2 regions of the Pseudomonas sp. J452 genome follow, and region 2 is predicted to be linked to the other one. Evidence: predicted binding sites of a transcription regulator. Region 2 holds the regulator's gene; the other holds the start of a gene.

Region 1 (5,205 bases), 940 kb from region 2:
TCATTCCGGGCTTCAACTGGTCTATCATGTCCTGCGTTACGACATTGCCCTGCTGGATGTCGATTTTATAAACCCCGGGAAATGAACAACCGGCGAGTGCGAGCAGACTCACGAGGGTGAGGCTGGACAGCAAGAGCTTGGTGTTTTGCATCGGTGGGTGACTTCCACTATCTTGGCTGGGCAAAGTAAACCCCGATCATACCCGCATAAACGGAAGCTGCGAAGCAGCAACCTAGAGAAAGCTGACCATGGTTGAAAATAGCGAACTGCGCAAAGCCGGCCTCAAAGTAACCCTGCCGCGCGTGAAGATCCTGCAAATGCTCGACTCGGCCACTTCCGGCCAGCGTCACATGAGTGCGGAAGATGTCTACAAGGCTCTGATGGAGGCGGGCGAGGACGTCGGCCTAGCGACCGTGTACCGGGTGCTGACCCAGTTCGAGGCCGCGGGCTTGGTCGAGCGGCACAACTTCGACGGCGGTCATGCCGTGTTCGAGCTGGCCGATGGCGGTCATCACGACCACATGGTTTGCGTCGATAGCGGCGAGGTCATCGAGTTCTTCGATCCGGAGATCGAGAAGCTGCAGAAAGAGATCGTCAAGCAGCATGGCTTCGAGCTGGTCGACCACAACCTGGTGCTGTACGTACGCAAGAAGAAGTAAGTACGCCAGAGTCGACAAAAAGGCGCCCCGCGGGGCGCCTTTTTTCATGCGCGCGATATTCAGCTCTGTGCGCTGGTGACCATCTTGCGCGCGTGCTGCAGGGACTCTTCGGTCAGGTCGAGGCCGCCGAGCATGCGCGCCACTTCCTCGACCCGTTGGGCGGTATCCAGGGTCGCTACAGCGGTGCGGGTTTCTTCGCTGCCGCGCTGCTTGTGCACGAACAGGTGCTGGTGCCCCTGCGCCGCTACTTGCGGCAGGTGGGTGACGGTCAGTACCTGGCCGCGCTCGCCGAGGCGGCGCAGCAGCTGGCCGACCACTTCGGCAGTGGGGCCGCCGATGCCGACGTCGACTTCATCGAATACCAGGGTCGGTACGCGCGAGGTCTGTGCGGTGATCACCTGGATGGCCAGGCTGATACGCGACAGTTCACCGCCGGAGGCGACTTTGGCCAGAGACTTCAGCGGCTGACCGGGGTTGGCGCTGACCAGAAATTCGACCTGTTCCAGGCCATAAGGCTGCGGCTCTTCGGCGCTGCTGCCCTGCAGTTGAATGCTGAAGCGCCCGCCGGGCATGCCTAGGCTCTGCATCTCGATCTGCACGGCATCGGCCAGGCGCTTGGCGGCCTGCTGGCGCAGTTCGCTCAGCTCACTGGCCTTTTCCTGGTAATGACGGGCGTAGGCCGCCAGTTCTTCGGCCAGGCGTTCGCTGGCCTGGTCGTCGGCATTCAGGCCTTCCAGTTCTTCCAGCAGACGCTGCTGCAGCTCGCCGAGTTCGGTGGGCTGGATGCGGTGTTTGCGTGCCAGGGTGTAGATGGTGTCGAGGCGTTCTTCGAGGATCTGCTGGCGCTGGGGGTCGGCGTCGAAGTGGTCGATAAAGCGGTTCAGTTCGCCGACCGCTTCCTCGACCTGGATCTGCGCGCTGGCCAGCAGGTTGCTGGCTTCGCCAAGCGCGCCGGGCTGGCTGCTGAATGCGCCCAGGCGGTTGAGGCTGGCGGTCAGGGCTGACAGCACGTTGCCGGCATCGCTTTCGCTGCACAGGTCGAGCACCTGGCGGCAGGCGCCGAGCAGCTGTTCGGCGTTGCTCAGGGTCTTGTGTTCCTGTTCCAGCTGTTCTAGTTCGTTGTCGCCGAGGGTCAGGTTCTCCAGCTCTTCCAGCTGATAGCTGAGCAGTTGGTGGCGGGCGCGCTGCTCGTCGCTGGTCGAGGTCAGGCGCTGCAGCTCCTGGCGGGTCTGGCGCCAGCGCTGGGCGGCCAGCTGCACCTGGCGCGCCAGCTCCTGGCTGCCGGCATATTCGTCGAGCAGGCGGCGGTGGGTGTCCGGCTTGAGCAGCGACTGATGCTCGTGCTGGCTGTGGATGTCGATCAGCAGCTCGCCGAGGGCCTTGAGGTCACCCAGTGGGCAAGGTGCGCCATTGATATAGCCGCGCGAGCGGCCTTCGCTGGTGATCACCCGACGCAGGATGCACGGCCCGTCGTTATCCAGATCGCGTTCGCTGAGCCAGGTGCGCGCCTCGGGAATGTCGTCCAGATCGAAGCTGGCGAGGATGTCCGCCTTGTCTGCGCCGGGGCGCACTACGCCGCTGTCAGCACGATCGCCAAGGGCCAGGCCGAGGGCGTCGAGCATGATCGACTTGCCGGCGCCGGTCTCGCCGGTGATCACCGACATGCCGCGGGCCAGTTCCAGATCCAGGTGTTCGACGATGGCGTAGTTGTGTACGGACAGGTGCGCCAGCATGGAGATCGCTCCCAAAAGTTAACGGTCCAAAGCCTGCTGCGCGTCGGCCATGCGGCGTTGAAACTGGGCCCGGGCTGCTCATTTACCTTTCGTAAACTCCGCGCCCTCGCCCACTTTCGCCTTGCCTGACTCTAGCTCGCGAGGCTTTGAGCTTTTTGTGCTGTCTATTTATACAGTGTTTTGTTTTGTCCTGACAATAACCCTTGAAAGCCTGTGTTTGGGCCCCATATAGGCGGAAGAAACGCGGGCCATGACCCGCTGGCGTATTGATAGGAGGACCCAATGGCTGACGAACAGACTCTCGACCCACAGAATCCGCAGGACAATCCGGCACCCGAGGGGGCGTTTGGCGAGGATCTGATTGCCCGTGTGCAATCGCTCGAAGAGCAGCTGGCTGCTGCGCAGGATCAGTCTCTGCGTGTGGCTGCCGACCTGCAGAACGTGCGCCGCCGTGCCGAGCAGGATGTCGAGAAGGCGCACAAGTTCGCCCTGGAAAAGTTTGCCAACGACCTGCTGCCGGTGGTCGACAGCCTGGAGCGCGGCCTGGAGCTGTCCAGCCCCAGCGATGAGGCGATCAAGGCCGTGCGTGAAGGCATGGAGCTGACCCTCAAGCTGTTCCACGACACCCTCAAGCGTTACCAGCTGGAAGCGGTCGATCCGCACGGTGTGCCGTTCAACCCGGAGCACCACCAGGCAATGGCCATGGAAGAAAGCACCCATGTCGAGCCGAACTCCGTGCTCAAGGTGTTCCAGAAGGGCTACCTGCTCAATGGTCGCCCTGCTGCGCCCGGCCATGGTCGTGGTCAGCAAGGCGCCGAGCGCGCCGCTGCCGTCGATTGACGAGCAGGCTTGAAATCCGGGGCATAGGCCCCATCTATTAGTACAAGCGATTTAGTGCTGGCGCGGCCAAGCCAATCTATGGGCCGCGCAACCAAGGTTATAGACACAGTTTCGGGAGAGTAAAAATGGGCAGAATCATCGGTATCGACCTGGGGACTACCAACTCCTGCGTCGCCATTCTGGAAAACGGTAGCGTCAAGGTCATCGAAAACGCCGAAGGCGCGCGTACCACGCCGTCCATCATTGCCTACGCCAACGACGGCGAGATCCTGGTCGGTCAGGCTGCCAAGCGCCAGGCCGTGACCAACCCGCACAACACCCTGTACGCGGTGAAGCGCCTGATCGGTCGCCGCTTCGACGAAGACGTGGTGCAGAAAGACATCAAGATGGTCCCCTACAAAATCGCCAAGGCCGACAACGGTGACGCCTGGGTCGAAGTGAAGGGCCAGAAAATGGCACCGCCGCAGATCTCCGCGGAAGTGCTGAAGAAGATGAAGAAGACCGCCGAAGACTATCTCGGCGAGCCGGTCACCGAAGCGGTGATCACAGTTCCTGCGTATTTCAACGACAGCCAGCGCCAGGCCACCAAAGACGCCGGCCGCATCGCCGGTCTCGAGGTCAAGCGCATCATCAACGAGCCGACCGCGGCTGCGCTGGCCTACGGCATGGACAAGGGCAAGGGCGACCACACCGTGATCGTCTATGACCTGGGTGGCGGTACCTTCGACGTGTCGGTGATCGAGATCGCCGAAGTCGACGGCGAGCACCAGTTCGAAGTGCTGGCCACCAACGGTGACACCTTCCTCGGTGGTGAGGACTTCGACATTCGCCTGATCGACTACCTTGTCGACGAATTCAAGAAAGAGTCCGGCATCGACCTGAAAGGCGATCCGCTGGCCATGCAGCGCCTGAAAGAGTCCGCCGAGAAGGCCAAGATCGAGCTGTCGTCCGCGCAGCAGACTGACGTCAACCTGCCGTACATCACGGCCGATGCCAGCGGTCCGAAGCACCTCAACGTGAAGATTTCCCGCGCCAAGCTGGAAGCCCTGGTTGAAGAGCTGGTCACCCGTACCATCGAGCCGTGCCGCATCGCCCTGAAGGACTCCGGTCTGGACGTTGGCAGCATCGACGAAGTGATCCTGGTTGGCGGTCAGACCCGCATGCCGCTGGTGCAGCAGAAGGTTGCCGAGTTCTTCGGTAAAGAAGCGCGCAAGGACGTCAACCCGGACGAAGCCGTAGCCATCGGTGCTGCGATTCAGGGCGCCGTTCTGGCTGGCGACGTCAAGGACGTGCTGCTGCTCGACGTATCGCCGCTGACCCTGGGTATCGAAACCATGGGCGGCGTGATGACGGCGCTGATCGAGAAGAACACCACCATCCCGACCAAGAAGTCGCAGGTCTTCTCCACCGCCGACGACAACCAGGGCGCAGTGACCATTCACGTGCTGCAGGGCGAGCGCAAGCAAGCCGCGCAGAACAAGTCGCTGGGCAAGTTCGACTTGGCCGAGATTCCGCCGGCTCCGCGTGGCGTGCCGCAGATCGAAGTGACCTTCGACATCGACGCCAACGGCATCCTGCATGTCGGCGCCAAAGACAAGGCCACCGGCAAGCAGCAGTCCATCGTGATCAAGGCCAACTCCGGTCTGTCCGAGGAAGAAATCGAGCAGATGGTGCGTGACGCCGAGGCCAACGCCGAGGAAGACCGCAAGTTCGAAGAGCTGGTCACTGCGCGTAACCAGGGCGATGGTCTGGTGCACGCCACCCGCAAGATGATCACCGAAGCCGGCGACAAGGCCACGGCTGACGAGAAAGCGGCCATCGAGAAGGCGCTGGGCGAGCTGGAAGTTGCCGTCAAGGGCGACGACAAGGCGGCCATCGAAGCGAAGATGAACGCGCTGTCCGAAGTCACTGCTCCGCTGGCGCAGAAGATGTATGCCGAACAGCCGCAGCCGGGTGCTGCAGCTCAGGGTGCA
Region 2 (5,205 bases):
ATCTCAGCCATGGTGATGATGCCGCTGGACTTGCCGGCCGCCGGATTGACCACCAGCGCCAGACAGGCATAGGGCAGCTCCAGCTCACGGGCCAGAGCCGCCTCGGGCATGCCGGTCATGCCGACGATATCGCAGCCGTCGCGCTCCATGCGGGCAATCTCGGCCACGCTTTCCAGGCGCGGGCCCTGGGTGGCGCCGTACACCCCGTGACTGCTGTGCGCATGGCCCAGCGCCTGCAGGGCGTCGATTAGCTTGCCGCGCAGCGGTTCGTCATAGGGGTAACTGAAGTCGATGTGGGTGACGTGCTCGATGTCGCCGGCGAAGTAGGTGTGCTCGCGACCCCAGGTGTAATCGATGATCTGGTGCGCCACACAGAGGTGGCCGCTGCCCATGGCGGCATGAATGCCGCCGACCGCGTTGACCGCGATGATCGCCTCGGCGCCGGCCTGCTGCAGCGCCCAGAGGTTGGCGCGGTAGTTCACCTGGTGCGGCGGAATACGGTGCGGGTGACCGTGACGGGCGAGAAACAGCACCTCGCGCCCGGCGTACTCACCACGCTGAATGGCGGCCGAAGGGGCGCCATAGGGCGTGTCGAGCGACAGTTCTTCGCTCAGGGTCAGGCCTTCCAGTTGGGTCAGGCCGGTGCCGCCGATAATGGCGTAGACAGTCATACGTTTATCCTTTAATCGATCAGCTGCGCGGCGCGCAGGGCGGCCACGGCAGCCAGCCAGCGCGGCTGCTGGCGGTATTCGGTGCTGGCAAAGCCCTGCCCGCGCATGCGCGCCAGGCCCCTGGGCGGCTGCACCTGCAGGCGCTGCAGGGCGCTCAGGGCCAGCTCGGCGGCGCCGCGGTCGTTGCACACCAGGCCCATGTCGCAACCGGCACTCAGCGCCGCCTCGATGCGGCTGGCGGCATCGCCGACCACATGGGCGCCGGCCATGGACAGGTCGTCGCTGAAAATCACGCCCTGGAAACCCAGCTCACCACGCAGGATGTCCTGCAGCCAGCGCCGCGAGAAGCCGGCCGGCTGGTTGTCGACCTGCGGGTAGATGACATGAGCCGGCATCACCGCCGCCAGTTGCTGGCTGAGGCGCTGGAAGGGAATCAGGTCGTTGCTGCGGATCTGTTCCAGGCTGCGCTCATCCACCGGGATGGCCACGTGGGAGTCGGCCTCGGCCCAGCCATGCCCGGGGAAGTGTTTGCCGGTAGCGGCCATGCCGGCCGCCGCCATGCCACGGATGAAGGCACCGGCCAGCTTAGTTGCCAGCTCGGGATTACCCTCGAAGCTACGGCTACCCACCACCGCGCTGCGCTGGTGATCGAGATCCAGCACCGGGGCGAAGCTCAAGTCGAGGCCGACCGCCAGCACTTCCGTGGCCATCAACCAGCCGCATTGCTCGGCCAGGTACTCGGCGTTGTCGTTATCGGCCAGCGCGCGCATGGCTGGCAGACGCACGAAGCCCTGACGCAGGCGCTGCACGCGACCGCCTTCCTGATCCACCGCCAACAACAGATCCGGGCGCACGGCACGGATGGCCGCACTCAGCTCACACACCTGGCGCGGGTCTTCGATATTGCGGGCAAACAGGATCAGCCCGCCCACTTCGGGCTGGCGCAGGATCTGCCGGTCTTCGGCGGTCAGCCAGGTGCCATGCACGTCCAGCATCAGGGAGCCATACAGGGGAGTCTTCACGAATAGTCCTTAAACGAGATCGGCGGCCGCCCATGCGGGACACGGCGCCTCATCGATCAGTACCGCGCAGTGCAGCGGCACACGGGGGAAAAGTTGCAGCAGGTCGGCGTTGCGCAGGCGCACGCAGCCATGGGACAGCGGCACACCCAGCGGCTCGGTGTCCGGCGTACCGTGCAGGTAGATGTAGCGGCGAAAGGTATCGACGGCGCCCAGGCGATTGATGCCCGGCTCGCAGCCACTGAGCCAGAGAATGCGGGTGAGAATCCAGTCGCGACCGGGAAACTGCTGGTGCAACTCAGGGGACCAGACCTCACCGGTCCAACGGCGCCCGCGCAGAACAGCACCCAGCGGCAAGCCCTCACCGATCTTCGCCCGCACCTGATGACGGCCGCGTGGCGTGCAGTTGGAACCGCTGCGCTCCCCCGCCCCATTCAGCGCCGTGGAGACGGCCAGGCGCAGCAGCAAATGCCCGTCGGCAAAGCCGTACAGGCACTGATCAGCAATGGAAATATGCAGGAAATCGAGCGGGCACATGGGCGGCTAGCTTAGCCGATCAGCCCGCTCGGGCACAGCCGCAATCAGCCTTTCGCGGCGACCGCTACCTTGGCGCGCGGCTTTAGCTGAGCACTGGCCAGCGCTTCATCGTTGACCCCGGTCTCCGAGCGCATGCCTGCGGCGAGGAACGGCACCATCAGGCGCATGACCTGCTCAATCGAGGTATCCACACCGAAATCGTTCTCGGCGATGGCCCGCAGCGCCTTGATCCCGGACATGCTGAACGCCGCGGCGCCCAGCATGAAATGCACGCGCCAGAACAGCTCCAGCGGCGGTATGCGCGGCGCAGCCTCATGCAACAACACCAGGTAGCGACGGAACACCTTGCCGTACATGTCTTCCAGGTAACGCCGCAGGTGCCCCTGGCTCTGGCTGAACGCCAGACCCAGCAGGCGCATGAAGATGGACAAGTCGTTACCGCTGCGCGGTTTGACTGCCAGCGCCTGCTCTACCAGGATTTCCAGCAATTCTTCGAGGCTGGCCTTGCTCTCCGGCTTGCCCTGACGGCGATCCAGTTCCTTTTCCAGGCTGGCGCAGAAAGGGCCGAGGAAGCGCGAGAACACCGCCTGGATCAGCGCCTTCTTCGAGCCGAAGTGGTAGTTAACCGCCGCCAGATTGACCCCAGCTTTGCTGGTGATCAGGCGCAGAGAGGTCTCGGCGAAGCCTTTTTCCGCAAACAACTGCTCCGCAGCATCGAGAATGCGCTCGACTGTTTCTGACTGAGCCATGAAATATCCACCTGACAAACACTTGTTTGAAACATACGTTTCAGGCCGATGCCCTGTCAAGCCTCACAGGCCCTTTCATGGCTGACCAGTCACGCATTTAACCATAGAGCAGATTGGCAGAACCTTGCGCAATGCCGGCAAGCGGCAGAAATGGCCACACTGCCCTGAGCAAAAAAGACTGTTGCCAGACCAATATCACTGTATATAATCACAGCAACTGTATAAACAGACAGACCACCATCATGCTCAAGCTCACGCCTCGCCAAGCTGAAATCCTCGCCTTCATCAAGCGCTGCCTGGAAGCCAACGGTTACCCGCCTACCCGTGCCGAAATCGCCCAGGAGCTGGGTTTCAAGTCGCCCAACGCCGCCGAGGAACATCTCAAGGCGCTGGCCCGCAAAGGCGCCATCGAGATGACCCCGGGCGCTTCGCGTGGCATCCGCATACCTGGCTACGAGCCGGAGGCGCAGGAAGAAGAAGGCCTGCCCATTATCGGCCGGGTTGCCGCCGGTGCACCGATCCTGGCCCAGCAGCATGTCGAAGAGTCCTGCCAGATCAATCCCGGCTTCTTCCATCCACGTGCCGATTACCTGCTACGGGTACGCGGCATGAGCATGAAGGACATCGGCATTTTCGACGGCGACCTGCTCGCCGTGCACACCACTCGCGAAGCCCGCAACGGCCAGATAGTAGTCGCCCGCATCGACGACGAGGTTACGGTCAAGCGCTTCCAGCGCAGCGGCAACAAGGTGCTGCTGATTGCCGAAAACCCCGAGTTCGCCCCGATCGAAGTGAATCTGGAAGAACAGGATCTGATCATCGAAGGTTTGAGTGTCGGTGTAATCCGTCGCTAACGTGATACGCCACTAGGCCGTAAGGAGAGCTTCATGCAGTTCCCGCAGTCGCTGAATCGTTCGCAACTTCCGCTGTTCGAAGCTTTCCTGGGCCAGAGCCTGGTTCCTCAACTCACCGATAGCGTTGAACTGCCCTCCTGGGCAGAAGAGTCAGAGCCCTTCAGCGAGCTATCGCTGTCTGGCTCGCTGAATCACTGCCGCCACCTGCTGGGCCCGGTACTGCGCGAACTGAGCCAGAATCAGGACGCCCGCTGGCTGACCCTTATCGCCCCACCCGCCGGCTTGACCAATGCCTGGCTGCGCAGTGCCGGTCTCAACCTGGATCGCTTGCTGGTGCTGCAGCCGCGCGCCGGACAGAACAGCTTCGATCTCGCCAGTGAAGCACTGCGCCTGGGCCGCAGCCACACCGTGATCAGCTGGATCAAACTGCAACCAGCTCAACGCCTGAGCCTGAGCTGCTCAGCCCGACTGGGCAGTGCACAGAGTCTGAATATTCGTCTGGATTGATTGGCCAGGGGCAGCTTGCCCCACCCGAAGTCTGTGGAAGATGTTTCTGTGCAAGAGGGTATTGCGCTAACGCTTGCCTGAAATGATCAAGCGTCACTCATGCGGGCTGGATCAGTGCAGCACCCGCGGCTGATCGTCATGCTCCATATCGCCTTCGGCAAGGCGCCCGGCCATTTGCACGCCGACATTGAGCATGGCCTTGGCCACTTCGACGTGTTGCCCCTGCAAAAAGGCTTTGGCATCGGCGGAGAAATCCAGGGTTACCAGGGTTTCCTCATCCTCGGCACGACGCAAGGCAATGCGGCCGTCAGGAAGCTCAACGATTTCCAGGAAGGATGTAGGCATAGCAAAATTCTCCAATCAGATGGGCAGTGTACCAGCCAAGGGAGAACCGCCCTAGCCCACCCATCCCTTAGAACCTGTTTGCGATCTCCTGACTCGCGGCCATACCGCGTTAAAAACGGCCTCCGCAAGCCGCTTGCGGCTAACGCGCTTCAGCGCGACCCGAAGGGCGAGTGAAACGAGTCATGCTCATTTACAGCTCGTAAACTGCGCTTCCTCGGCCGTTTGATTCGCTGGCGCTCACCCTTCGGGCCAGCCTGCGGCTGTTACTCCCGTTGGTCGTTTGGCCTTGCCTGGCTCTAATTCAGAAGATCGTAAACAGGTTCTTTGCACTCAGCACTCGCTGAGCGACTCGCGAAAGCGCAGGGCCAGCTGCTTAAGCTGCTGACGCCAGGCTTCCAGCTCTTCGCGCCCCAATTGCGGCACTTCTTCTTCGACACTGACCGCCTGGATCAGCGGCAAGGTAGGATCGACCTTGGCCGTCTTCGGCGCCAGTGGTGGCTGGAACAGCTTGGCGTAGGCCTGC

The links. The regulator LexA, encoded in region 2, represses DNA repair genes until DNA is damaged. The targets are predictions, from matches to a motif close to CTGTNTNNNNANACAG.
Region 1: the regulator LexA is predicted to act here: its motif matches at 2,553-2,568, upstream of recN (DNA repair protein RecN).

Annotation. Positions count from the first base shown of each region.
Region 1 is NZ_CP088294.1:2,034,740-2,039,944, forward strand. It holds gene LRS11_RS09120 (outer membrane protein assembly factor BamE) at 1-151, opposite strand, end outside; gene fur (ferric iron uptake transcriptional regulator) at 249-659, shown strand; gene recN (DNA repair protein RecN) at 719-2,392, opposite strand; partial or broken gene grpE (nucleotide exchange factor GrpE) at 2,675-3,245, shown strand; gene dnaK (molecular chaperone DnaK) at 3,358-5,205, shown strand, end outside.
Region 2 is NZ_CP088294.1:2,978,668-2,983,872, reverse strand. It holds gene LRS11_RS13500 (S-methyl-5'-thioinosine phosphorylase) at 1-671, opposite strand, end outside; gene nagZ (beta-N-acetylhexosaminidase) at 683-1,681, opposite strand; gene LRS11_RS13490 (L,D-transpeptidase) at 1,703-2,227, opposite strand; gene LRS11_RS13485 (TetR/AcrR family transcriptional regulator) at 2,272-2,976, opposite strand; gene lexA (transcriptional repressor LexA) at 3,219-3,830, shown strand; gene sulA (SOS-induced cell division inhibitor SulA) at 3,864-4,337, shown strand; gene LRS11_RS13470 (hypothetical protein) at 4,449-4,682, opposite strand; gene LRS11_RS13465 (DUF6586 family protein) at 5,013-5,205, opposite strand, start outside.